DNA from 4 places in the Pseudomonas sp. Ost2 genome. Region 3 is predicted to be linked to each of the others. Evidence: predicted binding sites of a transcription regulator. Region 3 holds the regulator's gene; each other region holds the start of a gene.

Region 1 (7,669 bases), 750 kb from region 3:
AGCGGCAGCATGACCGCGGCCGCCCTGGAGTGCGGCATTTCCACCACCATGGTCGGCAATCACCTGCGCGCGCTGGAGCAACGCCTCGGGGTCAGCCTGCTCAGCCGCACGACCCGGCGCCAGCGCCTGACCGAGTTCGGCGCGACCTACTACCAGCGCTGCCTCGAGGTACTCGGGCTGCTGGCCGATTCCGAGCGGTTGGCGGAACAGGTCCAGGGCGAGCCGAGCGGCACCCTGCGGATCACCGCGCCGCTGACCTTCGGCTCCGAACGCCTGGCGCCGGCCCTCAGCGAATTCGTGGCGCGGTATCCGCGGATCAAGCTCGACGTGATGCTCAGCAACCAGCGCGAGGACCTGATCGACAGCGGTTTCGACGTGGCGATCCGCCTGGGCGTGCCCGAGCCTTCGGCACTGATTGCCCGGCCCCTGGAAAACTACGCGCTGACGGTCTGTGCGGCGCCGGCGTACCTGCAAAGGCGCGGGACACCGCTGATCCCCCAGGATCTCGAACATCACGATTGCCTGGCCTTCACCTACCCGGCGGGAGACGACTGGCGGACGGTGGAAAAACAATGGAGCCTGAGTGGCCCGGAAGGAGAAATCCTGGTGCCGGTCAGTGGCCCGATGACCGTCAACAGCTCGTCGGCGCTGTATCAGGCGGCGCTCGCCGGCATGGGTATCGTGATGCTGCCGGATGCGCTGTTGCGCGACGACCTGCGCGAGGGTCGGCTGGTGCCGATCCTGGGAACCTACAAACTGCCCTGTCGGCCGATGAACCTGCTCTATGCGCAGGACCGCTACCGGCTGCCCAAGCTGCGCAGTTTCGTGGAGTTCGCGCTGGAGAAGTGGGCCAAGCCCTGAGAGAGGTCGTGGCGAGCGAATACACCCGCTCGCCACCCGCGGCCGCTTACTGGGCAGTGGCCTTGGCCGCATCCTCGATGATCGCCGCGACCTTGTCCGGATGGGACACCATCACCACATGGGACGCGCCCTTGATATCCACGGTTTCCTTGGAGCCGGCACGATCGGCCATGAACTTCAGGGCAGCCTCGGGAATGTTCTTGTCCGCCGAACCGTAGATGAACCAGGACGGCAGGTTTTTCCATGCCGGATCACCCGACGGCTCCTTCAGCGCCGCCTCGGCGATCGGACGCTGGGTCGCGGCCATCAGCGCGGCCTCTTTGGCCGGGACGTCAGCGGCAAACTGGGCGGGGAATTTGTCCTGCTGGATAAACAGGTCGACGGTGCCGTTTTTCAGTTGGACCGGCGGTGCCAGGGTCGGGCCGAGGGTACCACCCGGGTAGCGACCGGAGAGCTCGACGGCGGTCTCGCCTTTTTCCGGGGCGAAGGCCGCGACATAGACCAGGGCCTTGACGTTGGACTGGCCATGGACCGCGTTGGAAATCACCGAACCACCGTAGGAATGGCCGACCAGGATCACCGGGCCCGCTGTGTGTTCGACGATATCGGCCACGTAGTCCGAATCGCTCTTCACACTGTGCAGCGGGTTGGCGACAGCGATGACCGGATACCCCTTGGCCTGCAGGCGGGCAATCACCCCGTTCCAGCTGGACGACTCGGCAAAGGCGCCGTGCACCAGGACCACGGTGGCTTTCTTGCCGGGTTCCGTGGCAGCCGAGGCTGAAGCCGCCCAGCCCAGCGACAGGGCGCCGGCAGCGATGGCAACAGCGGCGAACAGTTTCGAGACAGCAGAGAGACGGGACGTTTGCATCGGTGTTTCCTCGTGCTTGAAGTGGATTATCCGCCGGAAGCGGCGGCGTCCAGGTCGCTGAACGTGGCGCCATGATGGGCAAAACCGATTTACGAATGGCGCCTTTTTGTCGATGATATGCGACAGATCGTCTAAACCTGTCTTGAAAGAGATTGACCCCATGGATCGCCTGTCGACCTTGCTCACCCACTTCGGCATCGCCGCCGACACCTTTCACAGCGGCTTCCTGCGGGGCAAGGCCGAGCTCGACGGCGCACAGCCGCGCGGGCATGTACATCTGCTCAAGAGCGGTCGCGTCAACCTGGAGGCCGGGGGCAAGGTGCTGCGGATCGAAGAGCCCAGCCTGATCCTGATTCCCCGTCCACTGCCTCATCGCCTGATCGCCAGCGAGGCCGATGCCGCCGAACTGGTGTGCGCCGCGCTGCGTTTCGACGGCGGTATCGACAATCCCTTGTCCGTGGCCTTGTCCGACACCATCGTGATGCCGCTCGCGGCGGTGCCCATGCTCGAGGGCACGCTGGAGTGGCTGTTCGACGAGGCCTTCGCCGAGCACTGTGGCCGGGAAGCGGTGATGAACCGCCTGTTCGAGCTGATGGTGATCCAGTTCCTGCGTCACATGATGGCCTACCACAGCATGACCACCGGGATGATGTCGGGTCTGGCCGACCTGCGCCTGGCACGGGCCATGACCATGATGCACAACCGGCCCGAGCGGCCCTGGACCGTGGCCGAACTGGCGCTGGAGTCGAACATGTCGCGGGCCAGTTTCGCCGCGCATTTTCACAAGGTGGTCGGCCAGACTCCGGCAGACTATGTCCTGAGCTGGCGCGTGAGCCTGGCGCAGAAGCGCCTGCGCGAAGGCCGGCCGATTGCGCTGATCGCCGATGAGGTCGGTTACGAAAGCCCGTCGGCGTTGGCCCGGGCGTTTCGTCGCAAGATCGGCGAAAGCCCGCGGGAATGGCTGGCACGCCAGTCAGCCTGAATAAAAACCGCCGCCAGGGCATTCCGGCAGGCACTTTCGCCCACCGGGTCGATCAGACCCAACAGGCGCCTCGCCCCCGGCAAGGCAAACCAGCGACCGCGACAAGGATCAACAGCCGCCCATGTTCGAACACATCGACTTCACCTACCTGCTCGCCACCTACGGCTACTGGGCCATCTTCATCGGTTGCCTGCTGGAGGGTGAAAGCATCCTGATCCTCGGTGGCATGGCGGCCCATCAACAGGTATTGCAGCTGATGCCGGTGATCTTCTGGGCCAGCCTGGGCGGCATGCTCGGCGATCAGTTGCTGTTCTGGACCGGGCGTTATTTCGGCGCCCGCCTGTTGCCGCACCTGCATCGCCAGCAGGCGGCAATCGACCGGGTCACCGGGCTGATCGCGCGCTATCCGCTGGCCTCGGTGTTTTCCGTGCGTTTCCTGTATGGCATGCGCCTGGTGGGCCCGCTGGTGATCGGCGCCAGCGGCCTGTCGCCGCTGCGCTTCAGTCTGATCAACCTGCTCGGCGCGGTGGTCTGGGCCAGCCTCTTCGCCTCCGGCGGCTACTGGGCCGGCGAATTCCTGGAACAGATGCTCGGCAACCTCAAGCCCTACCGCCTGCCCATCGTCATCGGCGTGGTGCTGCTGATGGCGGGCATCGCGCTGATCCGGCACCTGCGGAGCCAGCGCAAGGCCCGCCAGTCAGACGCGAAACTGCCCCACCATCCCCCGCAGTGAATTGGCCAACTGCGACAGCTCGTGGCTGGAGGCGCTGGTCTGGTCGGCGCCGGTAGCCGAACGCAGCGACAGGTCGCGGATATTCACCAGGTTGCGGTCCACTTCACGGGCGACCTGGGCCTGCTCCTCGGCGGCACTGGCGATCACCAGGTTGCGCTCATGGATCTGGTGCACCGAGCTGGTAATGGTCTGCAAGGCGTCGCCCGCCCGTTCGGCCAGGACCAGGGTACTGGCGGCGCGGCGGGAACTGGCCTGCATCGAATCCAGGGCCTGGGTCGAGCCGTTGCGCATACCCTGGACCATCTGCTCGATTTCCTGGGTCGATTGCTGGGTGCGATGGGCCAGGGCACGCACTTCGTCCGCCACCACGGCAAAGCCGCGTCCGCTCTCGCCGGCACGGGCTGCCTCGATGGCGGCGTTGAGCGCCAGCAGGTTGGTCTGTTCGGCAATCGCCCGGATCACATCGAGCACCTTGCCGATGTCCTGGGACCGGGCGGCCAGTGACTGCACCAGCTCCCCGGTATGCGCCACTTCACCGGCCAGGGCGTTGATCGCCTCGACCGTTTCGCCGACCCGCTCCTGGCCCAGCCGCGCCGAGTCGCTGGACTCACGGGTGGCCTCGGAAGTGGACACGGCATTGCGCGCGACCTCCTCCACGGCGGTAGTCATTTCGGTGACGGCGGTGGCCGCCTGCTCGATTTCGTTGTTCTGTTGCTGCATATCGCGGGTGCTGCCGAGGGTCACCGCGTTCAACTCGTCTGCCGCCGTCGCCAGTTGCGCCGCGGAACCGCTGATACCCTGCAAGGTGTTGCGCAGGGTCTGTTGCATGGTCGCCAGGGCTTCGAGCAGGCGGCTCACTTCATCGTTGCCACGGGCTTCGATGGTCTGGGTCAGGTCGCCACGCGCCACGTTCTGCGCGGCGCTCAGGGCCTCGCCCAACGGCTTGACGATACTGCGGGTCAGCAGCATCGCCAGGACCACGGTGGCCAGGGCCGCCAGCACGATAAACAGGCTGACGATCATCCGCGACCCCGTGTAATACGCCTCGGATTTCAGGCTCTCGGCCGCAACCTGCTTGCTGAACAGGTCTGCCAGGTCGGTGAGCTGCTTGCCCGAACCATCGACCACGGTTTTCATGTCCACCAGCAGCAGCTTGATCAACTCATCCCGTCGCCCCTGTTCCGCCAGGGTGAACGACTGGGCGATACCGGAACGGTAAGCGGCGAAGGTCGACTTGAACTGGTCATACAACACCTTGGCTTCCGGCGTGGTGACCAGCTTGTCGTAGGCATTGATCTTGTCGCTCAGTTCCTTGTCCCGCGTGTCCATCTGGCCGCGGTACACGGCAACGTTCTTCGGATCCGGATCGAGGGCCATGCGCAGGGAGATGGTGCGGATGCGCAGCATGATCTCGCGAATCTCGTCACCGCCTCGAATACTCGGCAGCCATTGGGTTTCAACCGCCACTTCGCTGTCGCGGATACTCGACATCTTCTCCAGGGCGAACACCCCGAGCAAGGCCACCAGCAAGGCAATCAGGGCAAACCCGAGCGCTGCGCGGGGCGCGATATTCAATTGACGAAGAAACATGACGGCAGCCTTTTCTTGTAGGGATCCGAAGAGGAACGGCGTCGGCACAGGCACCGACGACTGGCAGGCTATCGGCAAGTTGTATGACAACTTGAACACGCTGTCGGGAAAAACAAGGCCGTGTGCCATCAATGAGCTATTGTGCTGCAAGGCCAACTCGATCTTGGGGCCAGGCTCTTGAGACCAGGGTGCGCGGGGATTAAGTGAAACATTGCTTTTCCATCGGCCACAAAAAACCCGCCGAAGCGGGTTTTTTGTTGACCATTACGACATCCTGTCGTCGACCGTCCTGGCCTGGGCCAATCTTCCATGACTCTGTGCACATCCTTGCGCAGCAGCGATGGGTAAAGATTAAGCCCCGCGGCAAAGGCGCAACAGAGGAGATCTCGGTGTCCGTCTGTAAGCCTTTCGCCATATCCCCACCGGCCCGCGCACAAGCCACGGCCAACCGGCTGACGCCCATCCCCCGCTCGGCCCAACAACAGGTGATCATCGGGTCGGAGACGGGCCATCACGCCTGATGGCCTGCCAGCTTGTAAAGTCCCCGGAGACTGCGACGCCACGCGGCCCCGCAGAAACTCCCCGCGTACCTGACCAGGAGGGTAGCCCCATGGATAGGTGATGCCCCACGGTTGTGTGCCAAGAACCTCCCCCCACCTTCCTGCATCACGGGTCCGCCTGCAAATACGCCGTTCGCCTTACAGTCATGACTTCAGTGATGCGATTTCGATGGTCAATATGAACTCGCCTCCTCTCTACCGCCAACTCGCCAATCACTACCTCAACGCGATTCAGGCAGGAACCCTGAAAACCGGTGAGCGTTTCCCATCCATTCGCCTGATGATGGAAAAACACGCCATCAGTCTCTCCACCGCCGTCCAGATCTGTCGCCAGCTGGAAGACTACGGTGTCCTGGAAGCCCGTCCCCGCTCCGGAAACTTCATTCGCCAACCCGCCAGGCCCATTGCGCTGGCCGCCGACAGCGAACCACTGCTGCCCCTGGATACCAGCCACTATGTCGGTATCCACGAGCAGGTCTCGGCAGTCGTCAAGGCCAGCCAGCAGGCTTCGATCCAGGTCAACCTCGCCAGTGCCTACTGCGGTGCGCAGATCTACCCGCTCAAGGTACTCCAGGACCATATGATCAAGGCCCTGCGCCAGGACCCGCAATTGATCGGCAGTCCGTCCCCGGCCTGCGGCGCCCGCCCGTTGCGCGACTTGCTGGCCCGCCGGGCGCTGGGCTCGAAGATCAGCGTCACCGCCGACAAGATCGTCATCACCAACGGGGCCACGGAAGCCATCAACCTGGCCCTGCGTGCCGTGACCCAGCCGGGGGATATCGTCGCGGTGGAGTCACCGACGTTCTACGGACTCCTGCAGATTCTCGAAAGCCTGAGCCTGCGGGTACTGGAAGTGCCCACCACGGCCAAGACCGGGATCAACCTGTTCGCCCTCGAACAGTTGCTCCAGGGTTCGGAGCGGATCAAGGCGCTGATCGTCATTCCCAACCTGCACAATCCCCTGGGCAGCGTGATGCCCGATGCGCACAAGGCGTTGCTGGTGCAACTGTGCTCGGACTACGACACGGTGCTGATCGAGGACGATACCTACTCCGACCTGGCGGATACCGAGCAGCCGTTGTCGGCCCTGAAAAGCTGGGACCGCAACGACAACCTGATCTATTGCGCGTCCCTGAACAAGACGCTCGCTCCCGGCCTGCGCCTGGGCTGGATCGCCGCCGGCAAATGGCACGACCGGGTCGAGATGCTCAAGCACACCCAGTCGCGCAACTGCGAAATGTTGCCGCAGCTGGCGGTGGATGCCTTTATGAAAACACCGTCCTATGAGCGTTACCTGCGCAGGCTGCGCGGGCAGTTGACGATGCAGAGAAAACAGATGAGCGCGGCGATCGCGCAATACTTCCCGGCGGGCACGCAGATCACCAACCCCAAGGGCGGCACCCTGCTGTGGGTGGAGTTGCCCCAGGGCCATTCGTCCCTGGAGCTGTTCCACCAGGCGTTGCAGCAAGGGATCTACATATCGCCTGGAATGATCTTCTCCAACTCGCGAAGCTTCGATCACTTCATCCGCATCGGCTGTGGAACGCCTTATTCACCGCGCATTGAAAATGCAGTGGCCACCCTGGGGCGCCTGATTGCGCGACAAGGCTGAACGCGGTGTGCCGGAGAGGTCTCCCGGTCACCCGCAGACCTTCCCGGCATCCCTTACATCCGGTCTACCGGATGCTCGTGCAGGCAGATGATGTGCGGGTCGTTCTGCCAATGGGGGAAGCGTTGGGCAATCAGCGGGTCGTGTCCCGGAATGACATGGTCCTCGCCATCCACCAGGCCGTCGATGGTCGCGAAGGCTTCGAGGGTCTGGGCCATGTCATCGAGAATCGGGAACGGGCTGCGCAAACGGATATTGGCCCACAGGTGCGCCGCGTCGGAAGCCAGTACCACCCAGCCACGCTGGGTCCGCACGCGCACCACCTGGCTGCCCGGCGTGTGACCACCCACCGCGTGGATCGTCACGCCCGGCACGATCTCCACGGTGCCGCGATGCAGGCGCAGGCGCCCTTCGAACAGCGGCGGGATCGCCGACATCACATCGTCCACTTCGTAGGTCTTGT
Region 2 (7,669 bases), 2.9 Mb from region 3:
TCATCGACTGGATGTTCGACACCGTGCGGGTGATGTTTTCCAGTGAGGTGCCTGCCTTGCGCGTCAGTTCGACGCTGCTGTCGGTGAGGCTGCGGCTGTTGTTCATCACGGTCGCCACTTGCTGGGTGCCGTTCTGCAGGGCCGCCACCAGGCCCTCGATTTCTTCGGTGGACTTCTGCGTGCGCTGGGCCAGGCCACGCACTTCGTCGGCCACCACGGCAAAACCACGCCCGGCTTCACCGGCTCGGGCCGCTTCGATGGCGGCGTTGAGCGCCAGCAGGTTGGTCTGCTCGGCTACGGCCTTGATCACGTCCATGACGCTGCCGATCTTGTCGCTTTCCTGTTGCAGCACGGTCATGGCTTCGGTCGAACGCACCACCTCGGTGGCGAGGCGTTCGATCTGGGCGATGGCTTCGCCGACCACCCGATCGCCTTCACGGGCTTCGCCATCCGCCGCGGCGGCCGCGAGAGAGGCTTCTTCGGCATTGCGCGCGACTTCCTGCACGGTGGCGGTCATTTCGTGCATGGCCGTGGCGACCTGGTCGGTTTCGATCTTCTGGCTGTTGACCCCGGCGCTGGTCTGCTCGGTCACGGCCGACAGCTCTTCGGCGGCGCTGGCGATCTGGGTAACGCCGTCGCGAATGCCGCTGATCAGGTCGCGCAAGGTGCTGCCCATGCGCTGGATGCCCTGTTGCAGCACGCCCAGTTCGTCACGGCGGGTGACGACCAGGTTCTGCGTCAGGTCGCCGGAGGCGATGCGTTCCACCACCCCGAGGGTCTCGCGGATCGGCCGGGTGATCTGGCGGGTGATGACCACGGCGGCCAGGATGCCGAACAGCAGGGCGAGCAGGGTGCTGCCCAGTTGCAGGCTGCGGGCCCGGGCGCTTTCGCTGTCACGACGGTCCAGCTGGATCTGATAGAGATCGTCGCTGCGGGCGACGATGTCATTGCCCTGGTCGGTCATTTCCTTGCGGGCCTGGATGGCGGCACTGTTCGCCGTTTTATAGGCCTGCACGGCGACGCGGTAGTTGCCCAGGGCCGTCTCCAGTTTTTGCAGCTCGTTCTGCTGGCTGCTGTTGAATTGCTGCTGGAGTTGTTTCAGGCCGGCAATCGCTTCATTCAGCTGGTTGACAGCCTTCTGTTCGGTATCCGGGTTACTGTTGCCGGTATAGCCACGCACTTCGTAGCGCGTCAGCTGGAACTGTTCCTTGGCGTGGGTGATGGCCTGGAAACGCTCGAAGCGTCCCTCGTCGCCCGGTGCCATGTTCAGGACGTTGTCGTGGATCGTGGAGATCAGTTTCTGAATGACCTCGGCATTGTCGCCCATGGTCTGGCGAGCGCCGGCAGCGGTGCGATAGGCGTCGCGCATCTTGTTCAGCGACTGCTGGTAGTTGCTGATGATCGTCGCCTGCTCATTGAGCAGCTTGAGGTTTTCCGGGCTCTTGAAGCTGCCGATCAGCTTCTGCTGCTGGGCGATAAAGGCATCGAGGTTGACCTGCACGTTCTGTGCGGCGGTCTCGTCGCCGTTGGTGAGCATGTACTGCAAGCGGGCTACGCGCAGTTTGGTCAGCGAGGCATTGAGCTGGGTGATGTCGCTCATCCAGTTGCTACGGTCGATCAGGCCGCCCAGGCTGGTCCAGCCGGTCAGGGCCAGGATGGTGGTAAGCACCAGAACCAGGCCGAAGCCCAGGCCCAGTTTCAGGTTGACGCTGATATTTCCAAACCAGCTATTCATTGAATTCCTCCAGGAACGTTGTGTTGCTTGCTCGTCGGGTGGCTGGAAGGTGTTGTTCTTGGTGCCAGCTGAATTTGTCCGTAGGGGCTGTATCGGCGGCAGGGCCGATAGCTGAAAGGTTTTTCTCGTGAGCTGTTGTTTCACGAAGTGTAGTGCGAGATGGCGAATCTCCGCTGTGCCCGGATCCCGGGCTCGTGGCGGTGTTTTTGCCGGCGGGAAACCGCACCGCGGGCTTAAGGAATTTTTCACATTCCTTTCACCAGAGGGCGACTTCTGCGGACCTAGTCTCTGCGTTCGGATCGGTGCAGCGCGGTATTCGAGCGGTTTCTCCAGTGGCAGTGACGCCCGATGCTCGGCTGTCATTTTTGCCCTGTAGGGTCACCGACATCGTTTACTCAACCAGCGTTTGCCGTGGGGGCCACCTCAACGTGGAATCAAGACTGACGTATAGCGGGATCAGGCGTTCGTTCGAACTGAGCCGTTTCGCCAAATATAAAAATACCCTGGTTGTGCTGCTTTCCGCGTTATTTGTCATTCCCCTGACGCTGTTCATCCTGCGCCCGGCGACCATTACCGATCTTGCCCGTCACGGTGCCAGCAGCGCGGCGGCGTTGACTGCCGGTTGGGCCAAGGGCGAGATGGTCGTGCTGGTGCGCCATGTCGAGCGCTGCGATCGTTCCAAGGCGCCTTGCCTGGACGGCCAGGACGGTATCACCGATCGCGCGCGCGATGTGGCGGTGGGCCTTGGCGCCCGCTTTGAAAAGCTCGGACTGGCCAGGGCGGATATCTACAACAGTCCGTTGACCCGGGCGGTGCAGAGCTCATTCTATATGTTCAACCAGGCCAGCAGCACGCAGGACTGGCTGTTCAACTGCCGCAAGACCATGCTGCGCGATGTGCGCCGCTTCAAGGTGCCAGGGCGCAACCTGATCCTGGTCACCCACAGCGAGTGCATGAATGCCCTGGAGCAGTCGATGAAGCTCTCCATGCCTTCCCTCGGTTATGGCGCCGCCTTGTTCATCACGGAAAACTCGACGAGCGAAGCCCCGCGAGTGATGGGCTTTATCGAAGCTTCGGATTGGCCGCAGGTGTTCAAGCCGTGAGTGGTCGCGACCCGATCCAATAAAAAACGGCGCCCAAGGGGCGCCGTTTTTTTATGCCTGGCGTTCGCTTCAGCGGGTGTAGAAGTAGTAGGTGCGCTTGCCGCCGATGGTGACGGTCGCCAGGATCGTGTGCGACGCGTCCGGCTCCTGGTTCTGGGCCACGGCCACGTTGTCCGGCGAGGCTGCCAGGAAGGCATCCAGCTCGGCCTGGGTCTGGACCACCTGCTGCTGGCGCCCGGTATAGAAGACCGTCGAGGCGAGGCGTTCGTCCGGTTGATACAGCGCCACCTGCTTGCCGCCGGACTGCAGGGCGATGACCTGGTCGGTCACCGGCTTGAAGGAAGTGGTGCGGTCGGCGAGAGGTGCCCGCCAGGCGACCACCAGGTAAGCGCAGACCACGACGGCCAGCAGTCCCGTCGCCAGGGGGCGGCGGTACTCGACCAGGCCGCGGCTGAGCGCCGAGCCAGCGGAACGGCGGCGCAGCCAGTCGAGGATCACCCCGCTGTATTCGGCGGCGATGATGGCCGCGGCCGGTGCCATGGACACCATGTAGACCATGCGCTTGCTCGAGGCCAGGGTCAGCAGGGTGAACTGGGTCAGGATCCAGACGCTGGCGAACAGCAGGTGGCGGTGGCGCACCAGCTCCTTGCGCAAATGCCAGAGGCCCAGGTAGACCAGCAGGTTCCAGGGCAGGAAGGCTTCCGGCAGCTTGGTGAAGTAGTAATAGAACGGCTCGTAGTGCCCGGCGGCAGTGAAGGAACCACTGAAACGGCCGACGCTGTTGGCCCACAGCACCTCACCGACCGCTTGCAGGCCGTCCTGGCGGTAGAGCAGGGTCAGCCAGATCAGCAACGGGATCAGCCCGACCAGGGTGAACACCGCCGGACGTAGCCAGTTGCCGAAGGTGAAGCGCTTGTCGATCAGGCTCTCGCTGACCAGGTAGACGAAAATCACGATACCCGGCAGCGCCAGCCCGAGCACGCCCTTGCTGAGGGTCGCGATGGCGATGCCAACGACGAACACCAGCCAGTTGCCCAGGGTTCCCGCCTGTTCCTGCTGTCGCCGGCCGGCATGGAAAAAGGCGAACAGCGCCAACGCCACGCCCAGGCTGAGGATCGCGTCCTCACCGACCTGGCGCGCATTGCCCAGGTAGCTGGCCATGGTCGCGAGCATCGCCGCGGCGCTCCACGCCAGTAGCGTCGGTCGGCCGATCTTGCGCATGAACCCGTACAGCGCCAGCACCGTGAACAGCCCGGCGAAGGCCGAGGCCAGCCGCACCGCCAATGGCGTGCCGCCAAACAGGCGGATGGCGCTGGCGTCCAGCCACAGGCTCAGGGGCGGCTTCTCCAGGAACGGCTCGCCCAGCAGGCGCGGGGTGACCCAGTCGTTGTTCAGGTGCATTTCCATGGCGATCCCGGCGACCCGGGATTCGGTGGAACCCTGCAGTTCATGGTTGCCCAGGGCAAAGAAGAACACTAGACAGCCAAGCAGGAACAGCAGGAGAGCGGGGCGTGTTGTTCGCATGGTGATACCGGCTAAAGGAAATTGAGCCCGAGGGCATCCAGATAACCGGTCACTATACGGAGGGAGTTCTTAATAAATTGTGAACGACTGTGCGGAAGATCGGGTTTGTTCAATCCCCCAGCGCCGCGCCCTCGCGCCGTGGATCGGCACCACCGGCCCACGAACTGGCGCCCCGCGCATCGCGCACGCGCATGATCGCCTGGGTGCCGCTGGTCATCTCCAGCTCGCCGATCTCGTGGCCCTGGTGCTTGAGCGCATCGATCAAGCGCGGGGAGAACAGGCCCTGCTCCAGTTCGGTGGGACCATTGCGGCTGCCGAAGTTGGGCAGGTTGATCGCCGCCTGCGGGTCGAGGTTCCAGTCCAGCAGGCCGACCAGGGTCTTGGCAACATACTCGATGATCTGCGAACCGCCCGGGGAGCCGACCGTGCCGAGGAACTCGCCACCCTGGCGGTCGAACACCAGTGTCGGTGCCATCGACGAGCGCGGGCGCTTGCCGGGCTCGACACGGTTGGCCACCGGCTTGCCGTCTTCGCTGGGGATGAACGAGAAGTCGGTCAACTGGTTGTTGAGGATGAAACCCTCGACCATCAGGTGCGAACCGAACGAGCTTTCCACAGTGGTGGTCATCGACACGGCGCCACCCTGGTCATCCACCGCGACGATCTGCGAGGTGGAGATGCGCGGAGGCGAACGGTCCGGGGCGAGGGCGACCTGGAGTCCGGCGGGGACGCCGGGTTCGGCCTTGCCCAGGCTGCGTTCGCCGACCAGTGCGGCGCGTCGGGCGAGGTAGGTCGGATCGATCAGGCCGGCCACCGGCACCGGGACAAAGTCGCTGTCGGCGACGTACAGGCCACGGTCGGCATAGGCCAGGCGCTCGGCCTCGGCGATCAGGTGCACGGCTTGCGGACGCGGTTCGAGACCGGCGGCCGATGCGCTTTTCTGCGGGGCCAGGGCTGGCAACGCCCATTGCCTGTCCCGGGCCTCCAGCGCCTGCAAGGTGCCGAAGATCTGCGCGATGGCAATGGCGCCGGAGGACGGTGGCGGCATGCCGCAGAGTTTCCAGCGCTTGTAGTCCGAACAGATCGGCGTGCGTTCCTTGGCCTGGTAGCCCTGCAGGTCGGCCAGCGACAGGCTGCCGGGGTTGGCGCTGCCGTTGACCGCCGCGACCATCTCCCGGGCGATCGGGCCTTTATAGAGGGCGTCGCTGCCCTCATTGGCGATGCGCCTGAGCACGGCCGCCAGGGGCGGATTCTTCAGGATCGTGCCGACGGCTTTCGGGCTGCCGTCGGCGTTGAGGAAATAGGCCGCCATGGCTGGGGATTTCGGCAGGAACGAACTGGCGGCGATCTGCTTGTGCAGACGCGGCGAAATCGGGAAACCCTGCTCGGCCAGGCGGATCGCCGGCTCGAACAGCTGGGCCCAGGGCAGCCGGCCATTGTTGCGGTGGGCCAGTTCGAGGGCGCGCATCACCCCGGGCGTGCCCACCGAGCGGCCGCCGATCTGGGCCTGGGTAAATGCCATCGGCGTTCCATCGGGGTTGAGGAACAGTTTCTCGGTCGCGCCGGCCGGCGCGGTTTCGCGACCGTCATAGGCGTGTACGCGCTGGCCGTCCCAGACCATGATGAAGGCGCCGCCGCCGATACCGGTGGCCTGGGGTTCGACCAGGGTCAGTACGGCCTGCATCGCGATGGCGGCGTCCACGGCGGAGCCGCCCTGGCGCAGGATTTCCCGTCCGGCTTCAGCCGCCAGCGGGTTGGCGGCGGCGGCCATATGCCGGGTCGCATGCTGGGTGACCATGCCGGTGCGATAGCCCGTGCCGATCTCCGGCGCATCGGGCAGGGCGGTGGCGGTCGTGGCGGGCGGTGCGTTGCAGGAGGCAAGCGAAAGGGCGATGGCCAGGGAAGAAAGAGTACGAAGATAGACGCGACGGGTGAAAATTCTGGAGTGCACTGCGTAGGCTCCTGCCTTGGACGTGCCTGGCACTATAGAGCGTGCCGGGAGGCTGGAACAACACGGGGGCCGGCGGGTGCCGCGTTCCCACCGCCATCTGACGACAGCGGTGGGACTGTCGTCAGGCGCTGACGATGATCCGGAACCCGCCGAAGATCATCCGCTGGCCGTCAAACGGCATGGGGTTGACGTCCGGTTGCAGGCGGGGATCGTTCATCACTTTCTGCATCCCGGCGTCGCGGACTTCCCGCGAGGGCCAGACGATCCAGGAAAACACCACGGTCTCGTCTTCCTTGAGCTTGACCGCCAGGGGGAAGGAAGTCAGCTTGCCGGGCGGGACATCATCGCCCCAGCACTCGACGACGCTCAGTGCGCCGAACTCCTTGAACAGGACCGCGGCGCTTTCGGCATGCTGGCGAAAGCGCTCGCGGTTGGCGGTAGGTACGGCGGCTACAAAACCATCGACATAGGACATGATCAGTCTCCTGACTGGCGTGAGTGAATCGAGGTCGACCCGATAACGGTCGATCTGTGGGTTAGTCGATCCGCTGCTGGCGGAATCGACACCGCCATTCACTCGATGCCGGCCAGGCCGACCGGCGGTTGTGCCAGTGCCCGGACCTGCGATCCCCTGCGCTAGTCGCCGTAGTCCACATGCAGGTCGTCATCCAGGCGGTTGCTGGACGAGCCGCCCTTCTGCGGGGTCTGGTCGAAGTGTTCCCATTCGCTGTCCTGGAAGCGGAACAGGCTGTCGTCGGTCGGTGCTTCGCGACCGCCGTAATGGTGGATCGAGTAGTGGGCGTATTCGACCTTGTCGGCCCAGTTGTCCTGCAGCACCCCGTCACCGGCGAGTTCGCGGTACCAGTCGTTTTCCTTCTCGGAAGCCTTCTGTTTCTTGTTGTGGTCGACGAAGTAGCCGACGATCCCGCCGACCACCGCCAGCACCACGCCGACCAGGAAGAACGGGCCGGTCAGCGCCGCCGCGGAACCGGCGCCAAACAGCGCCGCCGCGCCGAGTACCCCCGCCGAGGCGCCGAAGGCACCGCCGGCGACCTGCAGGCCGCCGGCCGCCTTGGACAGCGGGTCGTTGGTCTCCACGCCGCTCTTGATGGTGAACGCACCGAGCACGATATCGGCAAAGCCGCCGACGATATCCGTGGCCGGGCCCAGCACCTTGATCACCGAACCGGCGATCTTCGCGGCCTTCGAGGCGCTGAGCTTGGCGCCGCCGGCGGCCGAGAGGGCATCGTCCAGGTGAGTGGTCAGGCCGTCGGTGACATTGTCGGCGGCGGCCTTGGCGCCATCACCGTCGCCGAACAGCTCGGCGATGCCGTCGTACTTGCTGTCGGGGACCGC
Region 3 (7,669 bases):
GAGTCGTCGATTATCCACAGTCTGCAGGTGGTGGGGTGGAGCGCCTTGTGGATGTCCCTCGGGTTGCTGCTGATTGCCGCAGTGGATGTGCCGGTACAGCTCTGGGAAAGCCACAAGAAGCTGCTGATGACCAAGCAGGAAGTGCGTGACGAATACAAGGACCAGGAAGGCCGTCCGGAGGTCAAGCAGCGGATTCGCCAGCTGCAGCGCGAGATGTCCCAGCGGCGGATGATGGCGGCGATTCCCGAGGCGGATGTGGTCATCACCAACCCGACCCACTACGCGGTGGCGCTCAAGTACGATGCCGAGAAGGGCGGGGCGCCGGTGCTGCTGGCCAAGGGCAATGACTTCATCGCCCTGAAGATCCGCGAGATCGCCGTCGAGCACGAGATCATGCTGCTCGAATCGCCGGCCCTGGCGCGTTCGATCTACTACTCCACCGAGTTGGACCAGGAGATTCCGGCGGGGCTCTACCTGGCGGTGGCGCAGGTGCTCGCCTATGTCTTCCAGATCCGCCAGTTCCGCGCGGGCAAGGGCAAGCGTCCGGATCCGCTCAAGGACAACCTGCCGATTCCACCGGACCTGCGCCGCGATTCCTGAACATTTCTCCTGTCCGTCGATCGTCCCCCGCATTTTCAGTCACTTCCACAGAGTTGGAAGGTTTCTTGCACAAGCAGGTTTTGCGACGCTTTCAGCGTCAAAAGTTTGCTTCAAGGTGACGAGGAATACCGGTGGACCGCACTCAATTTATCAACACGGCGCGCAGCAATGTGAGTGGTCTCGGCCGGGGCAACCTGGGCGTGCCGCTGCTGCTGTTGGTCATGCTGGCGATGATGATGTTGCCAGTGCCGGCGTTCCTGCTGGACGTCTTCTTCACCTTCAACATCGCCCTGTCGATTGTCGTCCTGCTGGTCTGCGTCTACGCCCTGCGGCCGCTGGACTTCGCCGTCTTCCCGACCATCCTGCTGATCGCCACGCTGTTGCGCCTGGCCCTGAACGTGGCCTCCACCCGGGTGGTGATGCTCCACGGCCAGGACGGTCACGCCGCCGCGGGCAAGGTGATCCAGGCCTTCGGCGAGGTGGTGATCGGTGGTAACTACGTGGTCGGTATCGTGGTTTTCGCCATCCTGATGATCATCAACTTCGTCGTGGTGACCAAGGGCGCCGGGCGGATTTCCGAGGTCAGCGCGCGTTTCACCCTCGATGCGATGCCCGGCAAGCAGATGGCGATCGACGCCGATCTCAACGCCGGCCTGATCGATCAGCCACAAGCCAAGCTGCGCCGCCTGGAAGTGGCCCAGGAGGCCGAGTTCTACGGCTCCATGGACGGTGCCAGCAAATTCGTCCGCGGTGACGCCATCGCCGGTTTGCTGATTCTGTTCATCAACCTGATCGGCGGCATGGCGGTCGGTATCTTCCAGCACAACATGTCGTTTGCCGACGCCGGCAAGGTCTACGCCCTGCTGACCATCGGTGACGGTTTAGTGGCGCAGTTGCCATCACTGTTGTTATCCACAGCAGCGGCCATCATGGTGACCCGTGCTTCCGGCTCGGAAGACATGGGCAAGCAGATCAACCGGCAGATGTTCGCCTCGCCCAAGGCCCTCGGCGTGGCCGCCGGCCTGATGGCGGTGATGGGCCTGGTGCCGGGCATGCCGCACTTTTCCTTCCTCAGCCTGGCGCTGGTGGCAGGTGGCGCGGCTTACCTGCTGTGGAAAAAGCAGAACGTGGTCAAGGTCCAGGCCCTGGCCGAAGTGCAGCGCCAGCAGGAGCTCCTGCCGTCGCCGGCCCGCGCCATGGAAACCAAAGAGCTGGGCTGGGATGACGTCACGCCGATCGACATGATCGGCCTGGAAGTGGGTTATCGCCTGATTCCGCTGGTGGACCGCAACCAGGGCGGGCAATTGCTGGCACGGATCAAGGGCGTGCGCAAGAAGCTGTCCCAGGATCTCGGCTTCCTGATGCCGACTGTGCATATTCGTGACAACCTCGACCTGGCGCCCAGTGCGTATCGCCTGACCCTGATGGGCGTGACCCTGGCCGAAGCGGAGATCTACCCGGATCGCGAACTGGCGATCAACCCGGGCCAGGTCTACGGCACCCTCAACGGCATTACCGCCAAGGACCCGGCTTTCGGCCTGGAGGCGGTCTGGATCGAGATCAGCCAGCGCGCCCAGGCGCAGTCGCTGGGCTACACCGTAGTGGACGCCAGCACGGTGGTGGCGACGCACCTCAACCAGATTCTCTACAAGCACTCCAGCGAGCTGATCGGCCACGAAGAAGTCCAGCAGCTCATGCAACTGCTGGCCAAGGGCTCGCCGAAGCTGGCCGAAGAGCTGGTGCCGGGCATCATTTCCCTGTCGCACCTGCTCAAGGTGCTGCAGTGCCTGCTGGCCGAACACGTGCCGGTACGCGATATCCGCAGCATTGCCGAAGCCATCGCAAACAATGCCGCCAAGAGTCAAGATACTGCCGCTCTGGTGGCGGCAGTGCGTGTCGGCTTGTCTCGCGCAATCGTCCAAAGCATTGTAGGGCTTGACTCCGAGCTGCCTGTGATCACCTTGGAACCAAGGTTGGAACAAATATTGCTCAATAGTCTGCAGAAGGCCGGACAAGGCTCGGAAGAGGGGGTTCTCCTGGAACCGAGCATGGCCGAAAAACTCCAGCGTTCACTGATCGACGCCGCCCAGCGCCAAGAGATGCAAGGGCAGCCGGTGATCCTGCTGGTGGCCGGTCCGGTTCGCGCGATGCTTTCGCGGTTCGGACGCCTGGCGGTACCAAGTCTGCATGTCTTGGCCTACCAGGAAATTCCGGACAACAAGCAAGTCACCATCGTTGCGACAGTAGGGCCCAACGGCTGAGGTAGTGGGTTATGCAAGTTAAGCGTTTTTTCGCCGCCGATATGCGTCAGGCCATGAAGCTGGTTCGTGATGAGCTGGGCTCGGACGCGGCCATCATCGGCAACCGCCGCATCGCGGGCGGTGTCGAGCTGACGGCTGCCCTGGACTACAAGCTCTCGGCCCTGGCGCCGCGTGTACCGAACATGGAGCTCGAGGACGAGCTGCGCAAGACCCAGTCGCGGATCGTCACCGCCCAGGCCGAACTGAGCCTGCGCAGCGAGGGCGAGAGCGATGCGACCACCAATCGCCAGTTGTTCGCCGGCCTGCCGCTGACCGCTGCCGAGCCGCTGATCGAACCGACTTTCGACGAGCCGCGTCGCCCGGCCCCGGCGCCTGTCGCGGCGGCCCCGGCGGTGGACCAGCGGGTCTTCGATTCGATGCGTTTCGAGCTCAACGGCCTGCGCGAGCTGCTGGAAGTCCAGCTCGGCTCCCTGGCCTGGAACCAGTTGCAAGGCAGCCAGCCGGCGCAGGCCAACCTCTGGCGCCGCCTGCAGCGTGTCGGCCTGTCCGGCCCGCTGTCGCGCGACCTGCTGGCACTGATCACCGGCATCGAAGAGCCGCGTCAGGCCTGGCGTATGCTGCTGGCGCACCTGGCCCGGATGATCGTCACTCCCGAGATCGAACCCTTGGAAGAGGGCGGGGTCATAGCCATGGTCGGTCCGGCCGGCATGGGCAAGACCACCACGCTGGCCAAGCTGGCGGCGCGCTACGTGCTCAAGTACGGTGCGCAGAACATCGCCCTGGTCAGCATGGACAGCTTCCGTATCGGTGCCCAGGAACAGCTCAAGACCCTGGGGCGGATCCTCAACGTACCCGTGACCCACGTCGACCCGGGCCAGTCCCTGGCGCAAGCCCTCGATCCGCTGCTGCGCAAGCGCGTCGTGCTGATCGATACCGCCGGCCTGCAGGCCAGCGACCCGGCGCTGCGCATGCAACTGGAAAGCCTGGCCGGACGCGGGATCAAGGCCAAGAATTACCTGGTCCTGGCCACGACCAGCCAGAAACAGGTGTTGACCGCCGCCTACCACAGCTACAAGCGCTGCGGGCTGGCTGGCTGCATCCTGACTAAACTGGATGAAACGGCGAGTCTCGGCGAAGTGCTGAGCCTGGCCATCAGCCACGAATTGCCGGTGGCCTATCTGACCGATGGTCCAAGGATTCCGGACGATCTGCATTTGCCGCGCCGCCACCAGCTGGTGAGCCGCGCAGTCAGTGTGCAAATGCAGGAAGAACCCAGCGAAGAGGCCATGGCCGATATGTTCGCTGACATCTACCACAGCCCGTCCAAACGAGTGGGTTGAGGTAATCATGAAGACGTTGCAATGCACCTACATCGATGGTCTGCCAGGCATTAGTTCCCTCCGGGAACGCGCAGCCAGTTATGTGGCCTTCCGTCTAAGCAAGACAAGGTAAGAAGAGAACATGGGCAGCATGCATCCCGTACAGGTGATCGCGGTGACCGGCGGCAAGGGTGGCGTCGGGAAGACTAACGTGTCAGTGAACTTGTCCCTGGCGCTGGCTGAGCTTGGCCGGCGGGTCATGCTGCTGGACGCCGACCTGGGGCTGGCGAATGTCGACGTCCTGCTGGGGCTGACCCCCAAACGCACCCTGGCCGACGTGGTCGAGGGGCGCTGTGAGTTGCGTGATGTGCTGTTGCAGGGGCCGGGCGGGATCCGTATCGTGCCGGCCGCCTCCGGCACCCAGAGCATGGTCCACCTGAGCCCGGCCCAGCATGCCGGCCTGATCCAGGCGTTCAGCGATATTGGCGACAACCTCGATGTGCTGGTGATCGACACCGCTGCGGGTATTGGTGACTCGGTAGTCAGTTTTGTCCGCGCGGCCCAGGAAGTCCTGCTGGTGGTCTGCGACGAGCCGACCTCGATCACTGACGCCTATGCCCTGATCAAGCTGCTCAACCGCGACTACGGCATGAACCGTTTCCGCGTGCTGGCCAACATGGCCCAGAGCCCCCAGGAAGGTCGCAATCTGTTCGCCAAGTTGACCAAGGTCACGGATCGCTTCCTCGATGTAGCCCTACAATACGTCGGTGCCGTTCCCTACGATGAATGCGTACGCAAGGCCGTGCAGAAGCAGCGCGCGGTCTACGAAGCGTTCCCTCGTTCGAAATGCGCCCTGGCGTTCAAGGCCATTGCCCAGAAGGTCGACACCTGGCCGTTGCCCGCCAACCCACGCGGGCACCTGGAGTTCTTCGTCGAACGTCTGGTGCATCAGACGAGTGCGGGACCAGTGCTATGACTGCCAGTGGCTATCGCATGTATTCCAAGTCGTCGCGTGACAGCCAGTATGAGTTGATCGAGCGTTATGCGCCTCTGGTCAAGCGGATCGCCTATCACTTGCTGGCGCGGCTGCCGGCCAGTGTGCAGGTCGAGGACCTGATCCAGGCGGGCATGATCGGCCTGCTGGAAGTCTCGACCAAGTATGACTCCAGCAAAGGTGCGAGTTTCGAGACCTATGCCGGTATCCGGATTCGCGGCGCGATGCTCGATGAGGTCCGCAAGGGCGACTGGGCACCCCGTTCGGTACACCGCAATACCCGTATGGTCAGTGACGCAATCAGGGCAATTGAAGCGAAAACCGGTCGTGACGCTAAAGATCACGAGGTTGCAGCCGAACTCCAATTGAGTCTCGATGATTATTACGGGATTTTGAACGATACCCTGGGCAGCCGATTGTTCAGTTTCGACGACCTGTTGCAGGACGGCGAGCATGAAGGGCTGCACGAGGATGGCGCGAGTGCTCATCTCGAGCCGTCACGCGATCTGGAGGATGAACGCTTCCAGGCGGCGCTGGCGGATGCGATTGCCAATTTGCCGGAGCGTGAGCGACTGGTCTTGGCGCTGTACTACGACGAGGAGCTGAACCTCAAGGAAATCGGTGAGGTACTGGGGGTCAGCGAATCGCGAGTCAGCCAGTTACACAGCCAGTGCGCGGCCCGCTTGCGGGGGCGTTTGGGAGAGTGGCGAGCGCGTTGACAGGCAGTGTGGGGACACTGCGAACGAGACCGATGCAGCGTTTGACGGTGTGTCGGCGGCTCGGCCGGTTGTGGTTTCCATGCAGTAGTCGAGTGTTGTGCCGAATTGATTGAACAGCGCGTTCAGGTGCTGAAACGCGTTTAAGACTGCTTGGAGGTCGAATTGAACAAGAACATGAAAATCCTCATTGTTGATGACTTCTCAACGATGCGGCGGATCATCAAGAACCTGTTGCGTGACCTCGGGTTCACCAACACGGTCGAGGCCGATGACGGTACTACCGCCATTCCGGTCCTCAACAGCGGTAGCATCGACTTTCTGGTCACCGACTGGAACATGCCCGGCATGACCGGCATCGACCTGCTGCGCCACGTGCGTGCCGATGAAAAGCTCAAGCACCTGCCGGTCCTGATGGTCACGGCCGAAGCCAAGCGCGAGCAGATCATCGAAGCCGCCCAGGCCGGCGTCAACGGCTATGTGGTCAAACCATTCACGGCCCAGGCGCTGAAAGAGAAGATCGAAAAGATCTTCGAACGCATCGGTTGATGAAGTCCGCCACGGGGGCGCTATGGAGCACAACGAATCTTCACTGGGCGATTTTGAATCGACCCTGAAAAAACATGCCCGTGAACTGGTCGACAGCCTTGAAAAAGGCCGTTTCGGCGATGCGGTGCAAATGATCCATGAGCTGAACCAGACCCGTGACCGCGGCCTGTATCTGGAAGTCGGCAAGCTGACCCGCGAGCTGCACAGTGCGATCGTCAATTTCCAGATTGACCCGACCATGCCGCAAGCCGAGGAAGTTTCGCAGATCACCGACGCCACCGAGCGCCTGTCCTATGTGGTCAGGCTGACCGAGGCGGCGGCCAATCGCACCATGGACCTGGTGGAGAGCGCGACCCCGCGGGTCAGTGGCCTGAACGAGGAAGCCAAGGCCCTGAGCGCCGACTGGGGTCGCTTCATGCGGCGTGAAGTCGGTGCCGAAGAGTTTCGCGCACTGGCCCGGCGGGTCGACGGTTTCCTTTCGCGCAGCGAGCAGGAGACCCGTGCGGTATCGAGCGATCTCAACGACATCCTGCTGGCCCAGGATTACCAGGACCTTACCGGCCAGGTGATCAAGCGCGTCACGCAGATGGTCACCGAAGTCGAAAGCAATCTGCTCAAACTGGTGCTGATGGCCAGCCAGGTGGATCGTTTTGCGGGTATCGAACATGACCGCGAAGCCATCCTCGCGGAAAAAGATCCACAAAAACAGATGGCAAAGGGTGAAGGTCCGCAGATTCATGCCGATAAACGTGAAGACGTTATGTCCGGTCAGGACGATGTCGACGATTTGCTTTCCAGCCTTGGATTCTAGGAGCACCCATACACATGAGCTTCGGCGCCGATGAAGAGATCCTTCAGGATTTCCTGGTTGAGGCCGGCGAGATTCTTGAGCAACTGTCCGAGCAACTGGTCGAGCTGGAAAGCCGCCCGGATGACGCGGATCTGCTCAATGCCATTTTTCGCGGTTTTCACACTGTAAAAGGGGGCGCCGGCTTCCTCCAGCTCAACGAGCTGGTGGAGTGCTGTCACATCGCCGAGAACGTGTTCGACATCCTGCGCAAGGGTGAGCGTCGCGTCGACTCGGAACTGATGGACGTGGTCCTGGAAGCGCTGGACGCGGTCAACGGCATGTTCGGCGAAGTCCGCGAACGCAGCCCGATCACCGCGGCCACCCCGGAACTGCTGGCCGCCCTGGCGCGCCTGGCGGAGCCGGCCGCTGCTGGTGAAGCA
Region 4 (7,669 bases), 2.6 Mb from region 3:
CAGCGAGCGCAAGTGACGCATCAGCGGCGCGATGAACACCGTCACCAGGGCCGCGACCGAAGTCAGTACCAGGTACTCCGGATGCTTGACCCAGGTCAGCGGGTAATGCCCCAGCAGGACGTCGCGCACCGAACCGCCGCCAAGCGCGGTGACGCAGGCGATCAGCACCACGCCGAACCAGTCCATGCCACGCCGTCCGGCAGACAATGCGCCGGTCATGGCTTCAGCGGTAATGGCGACGAGGTAGAGCATCAGCAGCATGATGGCGATCCGGGCAGGAGAAGGCCCGCAGTCTACTGACTTGCGCCGCGCCCCAAAAGAGCGCAGCGCGGCAGGCACCGCTGCGGATCAGAACTTGATGAAATGCTTGCGGTAGTGCTGCAGCTCGGCGATCGACTCACGGATATCGTCCAGCGCCAGGTGCGTGCTGCCCTTCTGGAAACTGTCACGCACGTGCGGCGCCCAGCGCGCGGCCAGTTCCTTGAGGGTCGACACGTCCAGGTTGCGGTAGTGGAAATAGTTTTCCAGTGCCTTCATATGGCGGGCGAGAAAGCGGCGATCCTGGCAGATACTGTTGCCGCAGATCGGCGACTTGCCCCTGGGCACCCACTGTTCCAGGAAGGCGATGGTCTGCGCCTCGGCCTCGGCCATGCTGATGCGGCTCTCGCGCACGCGCTGGGTCAGGCCCGAACCGCCGTGCTGACGGGTGTTCCACTCGTCCATGCCGGCCAGCACTTCATCGCTGTGATGGATCGCGATCACCGGGCCTTCGGCCAGGGTGTTGAGGTTGCTGTCGGTGACGATGGTCGCCATTTCGATGATGACGTCGGTGTCCGGGTTCAGGCCGGTCATCTCCAGGTCAATCCAGATCAGATTCTGTGGGTTTTGCATGGGTTGGCTCCTCGGCGTAGCCGCACAGTTTAGCGCAGGCCGCGCTTGCCGGGCGTGCTAAACTCGCGACCGCTTGCCCCTCCCCGCCGATTCAACGACACGGAACACCCATGGCCAAACGCCAGCTCAACCGCCGCCAGAACTGGCGCATCGAAAAGATCCAGGGCGAACGCGCCGCACGCGCCGCCAAACGCGAATCCCAGGCCGTCGAGGCACTGGAAGGCGGCGACCTGGGCGCCGAGCAGACGGGCCTGGTGATCGCCCACTTCGGCGTGCAGGTCGAAGTCGAGGCACTGGAAGGCGAGCTCAAGGGCCAGGTATTCCGCTGCCATCTGCGGGCCAACCTGCCGGCGCTGGTGACCGGCGACCGGGTGGTCTGGCGTGCCGGCAACCAGGGTATTGGCGTGATCGTCGCGCAACTGCCGCGCACCACCGAACTGAAGCGCCCGGACAGCCGTGGCCAGCTCAAGCCGGTGGCCGCCAACGTCGACATGATCGTGATCGTCTTCGCACCGCTGCCCGAACCCCATGCCAACCTGATCGACCGCTACCTGGTGGCGGCCGAGCATGCTGGCATCCGGCCGTTGCTGCTGCTGAACAAGTTCGACCTGATCGACGAGCAGAATGCCCCGGCCCTGAACGCACTGCTGGCGGTGTATCGCACGCTGGGTTATCCGGTGCTGGAAGTCTCGGCCCATCACGGCAACGGCATGGAGCAGTTGCAACAACAACTGGACGGGCGCATCAGCGTGTTTGTCGGCCAGTCCGGGGTCGGCAAGTCCTCGCTGGTCAACAGCCTGCTGCCCGAAGTGGACACCCGCGTCGGCCCGCTCTCCGAACTGTCCGGTCAGGGCACCCATACCACCACCACCGCGCGGCTGTTCCACTTCCCCGGCGGCGGTGAACTGATCGACTCCCCGGGGATCCGCGAATTCGGCCTGGGACACGTCAGCCGTGCCGACGTCGAGGCGGGTTTTATCGAGTTCAACGACCTGATCGGCACCTGCCGCTTCCGCGACTGCAAGCATGATCGCGAGCCCGGCTGCGCGCTGCTCAAGGCCCTGGAAGACGGCCGCGTGCAGCAACAGCGGATGAACAGCTACCGCTCGATCATCGCCAGCCTGCCGCAGGACAGCTATTGACCTCTGTCGCCCCAAATGACTGAAACACCACCCAAACAACAAGGCCGCGATAATCGCGGCCTTGTTGTTTATCGGCTCATGAGCCGGTCTTCGGCTTGCCCGGTTCGTCCATCTTCAAGACACCGTCCTCGAAGATGTTCAAGCGCTGTCGCACCTCATGGGCGGGCAGCGGCTGCTTGTCCGCCGGCAACGCATTCGGGTCGGCCGGCACTTCGCCCGGCGCGCCCTGGCCCGGAGTCGGGACCGGGGCGGGCTTGTCGTCATCGGCACCCTGTTCGCCCTCGATGGCCTTCTGCGCCTTCTTGGTCAGCACGACGATATCGATGCGACGGTTGACCGGGTTGAACGGGTTGGCTTTGTCGAACAGCGACGACGAAGCATAACCCACCACCCGCGCCACTTGCGTGTCCGGATAGGTCCCCGCCACCAGTGCCCGACGGGCCGCGTTGGCGCGGTTGGCCGACAGTTCCCAGTTACCGAAGTCACCGGAGCCTGCGTACGGCTTGGCATCGGTATGACCGCTGATACTGATCTTGTTCGGCACCGCCTTGATGGTGTCGGCCATGGCCAGCAGGATGTCTTCGAAGTAAGGCTTCAGGCGCGCACTGCCGGAGTCGAACATCGGCCGGTTTTCCGCGTCCATGATCTGGATACGCAGGCCGTCCGGGGTGATCTCGAACTGGATCTGATCCTTGAACTTCTGCAGCTCAGGGCTCTCGTCGACCTTCTTGTGCAACTCCTGCAGCAGCAACTCCAGGCGCTCTTTCTCGACCTGTTCGGCCATGCTCTCGACCTGGTCGGTGTCGACCGTGACCTTGTCCGGTTGCGGCTGGGATTTGACTTCCGGATTGAGGGTCTTGTCCGGCGCCAGCACCGGCGAACCGCCCAGGTCGATGATGTAGGGCGTGCCGCTCTCGGAGAAGCCGATCGGGTCCTTGAAATAGCCGGCGATGGCGATCTTCTGTTCCGGGGTCGCCGTAGACAGCAACCACAGCACCAGGAAGAACGCCATCATCGCCGTCGCGAAGTCGGCGAAGGCGATTTTCCAGGCGCCACCATGATGCCCGCCGGCAAAGCGCTTGACGCGCTTGATAATGATCGGCTGATTGTTTTCCATGACTCAGCGACCGCGAACCGCTTGTTCCAGCTCGGCGAAGCTGGGACGGTGCTTCGGATACAGGACCTTGCGCCCGAACTCCACCGCCAGCGAAGGCGGCATGCCCGAAGCCGAGGCCACCAGGGAGGCCTTGATCGCTTCGTAGATATTCAGCTCTTCCTTGGCGTCGTGGGTCAGGGAAGTCGCCAGGGGACCGAAGAAACCGTAGGCGGCGAGAATACCGAAGAAGGTACCTACCAGGGCCGCCCCCACGTGCAGGCCGATGGACTTCTGGTCGCCTTCGCCCAGGGAAGCCATGGTCACCACGATCCCCAGTACCGCCGCGACGATACCGAAGCCGGGCATGGCGTCGGCGATGCCGGTCACCGCATGGGCCGGATGCTCCAGCTCTTCCTTCATGGAGAACAGCTCCATGTCGAACAGGCCTTCCAGCTCATGGGGAGCCATGTTGCCGGAGGACATGATGCGCAGGTAATCGCAGATGTAGGCGGTCATGCGCTCGTCTTTGAGCACGGCCGGGTACTTGGCGAAGATCGGGCTGGCGGCGGCGTCTTCGATATCCCCTTCAATCGCCATCATGCCTTCGCGGCGGCTCTTGTTGAGGATCTCGTAGATCAGGCCCAGCACCTCGAGATAGAAAGTGTGGGTAAAGCGCGAACTGAACATGCCCAGGGATTTCTTGACCACGTGCATGGTCATGTAGCCGGGGTTGGCCTGCAGGAACGCACCGAAGGCCGCGCCACCGATGATCATCACCTCGAAGGGCTGGATCAGGGCGGCAATCTTGCCGTGGGAAAGCACGTACCCGCCGAGCACGCTCGCGAATACGACGATGATGCCGATAATTTTAGCCATAGGTAGAGAGCACTTACTGAGTCGGGTTCAAGGTCATATTCGGAAGTTAATAAATCTCTTCTTCTCCTTATCGGCGAATCTGCGCCAGACTATAGCCAGTTCAGGCGAAAAGCCAGAAAACCGGCCATGTGCCAGCAACTCCGGTCGATTGCGCAGCGCCTGCCCAGCCCTTTACGGGCCTGTTAACAGTGATGATGACCGCGCTCGAATATGGCTAACGAAACGACTGTCTCCACGCAGAAACCCGACACGCTGCAGGGCTGGATCAAGCTGCTGCAAGGCGTGCGTTTACCCGTCCCCCAGGACAGTCACGACCGCGTCTGCCGGGCCATCCGCGACAACCGCAGCTCGCTGCGCGATATCGCCGAGCTGATGCAGGACAGCCCCGCGCTGGCGCTGAGCGTGATCTGCGAAGCCAACCACCACACTCACGGCAGCATGACCGAGCCGGCCGAGAACCTCGAGGTGGCGATCAATCGCCTGGGCCTCAAGCGCACCGAAGAACTGCTCGAACGCCTGCCGGCGCGACCACCGGAAGAAATCCCGGTGGCCCTGCGACAGTTGCAGTTGATCAGCCAGCACGCCAGCCAGCAGGCCAACGGCCTGTTCGCCGCGCGCCTGGCGCGACTCTGGCAGGACATCCACTGGGGCAGCCTGCTGTTTCTCTCGCCCTTGTGGCCTCTGGCACTGACCCATCCGAAGCTCCTCGAAAACTGGGAGCTGCGGGTGCTGCACAAGCACGAACCGGCCGCCGCCGTCGAACGGGAACTGTTCGGCATCCGCCTGCTGGAGCTGTGCCAGGGGCTGGCCGATGTCTGGCGCCTGCCGGTGTGGGTGACCCAGGGTTATCAACTGCTGCTCACCGAACAGCGCACCCTCGCCAGGGTGCTGCATATCGCCCGCGACAGCGATGACCGGCTGCACCAGCAACAGCGGCTGGATGCCGATCCGGCTCTGCGCCGCTGGCTGAACCAGCCCGCCAATACCGTGCTGCTGGCCAACGGCCTGGCCCTGGCCGCGCAACAGGCCTGGGACAGCCCGCACTGCCTGCGCTGGCAACTGCTGTCGAGCCTCTACCTGCAACAGCCGATGGATGAGTTGCAGCAACAGATCCACCAGCAGGCGGCCCAGAGTGCCAACCAGCATTCGATGGAAGACCTCTGGCACCCGGCCGAAGCCCTGATCTGGCCCTGGCATGTCCGCCGCGTGCATGCCGGACTGCTGCCGGCCCCGGCCCCCACCGCCGAGGCGCTGGGCACCTGGCGCAAACACTGCGCACAGCTGCTGGCCGAGCCCGGTCGCTTCACCAATGCCATGCACCTGACCACCGTCGCTCGCGACGCCCTGGTGGCCTGCGGCATGCGCCGCGTGATGATCCTGATGGCCGACCGCAGCCATAGCGCATTGCGGGTCAACCAGATCGCCGGCCTGCCCAGGGAAGCCGCCAACCTGATCTTCCAGGTTGCCCAGAGCACCGTCTTGCAGCGCCTGCTGAGCCAGCCGGCGCAGATCCGCCTGACGCCGGCCAACAATGCCCAGTTCTCCGCTCTCCTGCCCGGCAACCTGCGGGCCCAGTTCCCCGGCGAGCACTTGCTGCTGCGTTCGTTGAGCAACAATGGCCGGGTGATCATGCTGATCATGGCCGACCAGGAAGGCGGGCCGCTCTCGGAAATGACCGTGCAGGCCTTCGGCAAGACCGCGCACTGCATCGAGAAAGCGCTGCAAGCCTTTACCAACCGCAGCGCCTGAAGCTTGCGCTACAATCCTCCCTTTTGCGTCCAGGAGACCTCACATGCCTGACTTCTCTGGCTTGCCGCTGGTGATCGAGCCCAGCGACCTGCTGCCGCGCCTCGAAACGCCCGGGCTGATCCTGGTGGACCTGACCAGCAGCGCCCGCTATGCCACCGGGCATATTCCCGGCGCGCGTTTCGTCGACCCCAAGCGCACCCAGCTGGGCCAGCCGCCAGCGCCCGGATTGATGCCACCGAAGGCCGCGCTCGAAGCGCTGTTCGGCGAACTGGGCCACAACCCGGATGCGGTCTACGTGGTCTATGACGATGAAGGCGGCGGGTGGGCCGGACGCTTTATCTGGCTGCTGGATGTCATCGGCCACGGCCGTTACCACTACCTCGACGGCGGCCTCCTGTCATGGCTGGCCGAAAGCCTGCCGGTGTCCACCGAGACCCCGGTGGCCGCCGGCGGCCCGGTGGCCCTGACGCTGCACGACGAACCGACCGCCACCCGCGACTACCTGCAGTCGCGCCTGGGCGCCGCCGACCTGGCGATCTGGGACGCCCGTGGCCCGCTGGAGTACTCCGGTGAAAAAGTCCTCGCCGCCAAGGGCGGACATATCCCCGGCGCCGTGAATTTCGAATGGACCGCCGGCATGGACCAGGCCCGCAGCCTGCGGATCCGCAAGGACATGCCGGAGATTCTCGACAGCCTGGGCATCACCCCGGACAAAGAAGTCATCACCCACTGCCAGACCCATCACCGCTCCGGCTTCACCTACCTGGTGGCCAAGGCGCTCGGTTACCCGCGCGTCAAAGGTTATGCCGGCTCCTGGGGCGAATGGGGCAACCACCCCGACACCCCCGTAGAGATTTGAGATTTCCAAGGACCCTTGATGAAAAAGCGTTTGTTCATCCTCAGCCAGTACCTGCTGCCCCATCACCTGCTGTCGCGCCTGGCCGGCTGCATCGCCGAATGCCGCGTGCGCTGGTTCAAGAATGCCTTCACCGCCTGGTTCGCCAGGCGCTACCAGGTGGACATGTCCCAGGCGCTGGTCGAAGACCTGACCGCCTACGAGCACTTCAATGCCTTCTTCACCCGCGCCCTGAAAGAAGGCGCACGCCCCCTGGACCAGACGCCGGGGGCAATCCTCTGCCCGGCCGACGGTGCCGTCAGCCAGCTCGGTCCTATCGAGCATGGCCGCGTGTTCCAGGCCAAGGGCCACAGCTACAGCGTCCTCGAACTGCTGGGTGGAGATGCGGCGGTCGCCGCGCCGTTCATGGGCGGTGACTTCGCGACGATCTACCTGTCGCCCAAGGACTACCACCGGGTGCACATGCCGCTGGCCGGCACCCTGCGGGAAATGGTCTACGTGCCAGGGCGGATCTTCTCGGTCAACCAGACCACCGCCGAAAACGTCCCGGAGCTGTTCGCCCGCAACGAGCGCGTGGTCTGCCTGTTCGACACCGAGCGCGGCCCGATGGCCGTGGTGCTGGTCGGGGCGATGATCGTCGCCTCGATCGAAACCGTCTGGGCCGGGCTGGTGACGCCGCCCAAGCGCGAGCTGAAGAGCGTGCGTTACGACGAAGCCGCCCGCGCGCCGATCCACCTGGAAAAAGGCGCCGAGTTGGGCCGTTTCAAATTGGGTTCCACGGCCATCGTGCTGTTTGGTCCCGAGCAGGTAAAATGGGCTGAAGGCCTGGTGGCCGGTTCACCGGTGACCATGGGCCAGGGTTTGGGCCTGCCCCGGGAAGCCTGAGTCGCGGGCTATCCTGAGACTTCACCCGCCGGACAAAGAGTCGCAGCCTGATCCGACCGACAGGGCTGCGCCCTTTCCGTATAGCTGCTAGAGTCGTGGCATTATATTGCCATCAATTTTTTGTCACCCCGCCCATGGATGGCGCCTGTTGTTTCTTTGCTGGAGCTGGCCCGC

The links. Region 3 encodes FliA, which starts transcription of late flagellar genes. Its sites were predicted from a motif close to CTAAAGTTTNNNNNNNNNNNGCCGNTAA; they were not measured.
Region 1: the regulator FliA is predicted to act here: its motif matches at 5,106-5,133, upstream of KI243_RS27035 (methyl-accepting chemotaxis protein).
Region 2: the regulator FliA is predicted to act here: its motif matches at 1,825-1,852, upstream of KI243_RS03880 (methyl-accepting chemotaxis protein).
Region 4: the regulator FliA is predicted to act here: its motif matches at 4,073-4,100, upstream of motA (flagellar motor stator protein MotA).

Annotation. Positions count from the first base shown of each region.
Region 1 is NZ_AP021904.1:6,115,131-6,122,799, forward strand. It holds gene KI243_RS27015 (LysR family transcriptional regulator) at 1-861, shown strand, start outside; gene KI243_RS27020 (alpha/beta hydrolase) at 908-1,732, opposite strand; gene KI243_RS27025 (AraC family transcriptional regulator) at 1,893-2,714, shown strand; gene KI243_RS27030 (DedA family protein) at 2,836-3,447, shown strand; gene KI243_RS27035 (methyl-accepting chemotaxis protein) at 3,412-5,037, opposite strand; gene KI243_RS27040 (PLP-dependent aminotransferase family protein) at 5,776-7,209, shown strand; gene KI243_RS27045 (N-acyl homoserine lactonase family protein) at 7,263-7,669, opposite strand, start outside.
Region 2 is NZ_AP021904.1:894,109-901,777, forward strand. It holds gene KI243_RS03880 (methyl-accepting chemotaxis protein) at 1-1,735, opposite strand, end outside; gene KI243_RS03885 (histidine phosphatase family protein) at 2,164-2,838, shown strand; gene KI243_RS03890 (phospholipid carrier-dependent glycosyltransferase) at 2,908-4,362, opposite strand; gene KI243_RS03895 (gamma-glutamyltransferase family protein) at 4,472-6,313, opposite strand; gene KI243_RS03900 (DUF1428 domain-containing protein) at 6,435-6,788, opposite strand; gene KI243_RS03905 (hypothetical protein) at 6,950-7,669, opposite strand, start outside.
Region 3 is NZ_AP021904.1:5,368,486-5,376,154, reverse strand. It holds gene flhB (flagellar biosynthesis protein FlhB) at 1-600, shown strand, start outside; gene flhA (flagellar biosynthesis protein FlhA) at 732-2,861, shown strand; gene flhF (flagellar biosynthesis protein FlhF) at 2,873-4,201, shown strand; gene fleN (flagellar synthesis regulator FleN) at 4,323-5,156, shown strand; gene fliA (RNA polymerase sigma factor FliA) at 5,153-5,893, shown strand; gene KI243_RS23490 (chemotaxis response regulator CheY) at 6,068-6,439, shown strand; gene KI243_RS23485 (protein phosphatase CheZ) at 6,462-7,250, shown strand; gene KI243_RS23480 (chemotaxis protein CheA) at 7,265-7,669, shown strand, end outside.
Region 4 is NZ_AP021904.1:602,061-609,729, reverse strand. It holds gene KI243_RS02660 (trimeric intracellular cation channel family protein) at 1-264, opposite strand, end outside; gene orn (oligoribonuclease) at 349-891, opposite strand; gene rsgA (small ribosomal subunit biogenesis GTPase RsgA) at 1,002-2,033, shown strand; gene motB (flagellar motor protein MotB) at 2,110-3,150, opposite strand; gene motA (flagellar motor stator protein MotA) at 3,154-4,005, opposite strand; gene KI243_RS02635 (HDOD domain-containing protein) at 4,216-5,754, shown strand; gene KI243_RS02630 (rhodanese-like domain-containing protein) at 5,798-6,613, shown strand; gene asd (archaetidylserine decarboxylase) at 6,632-7,495, shown strand.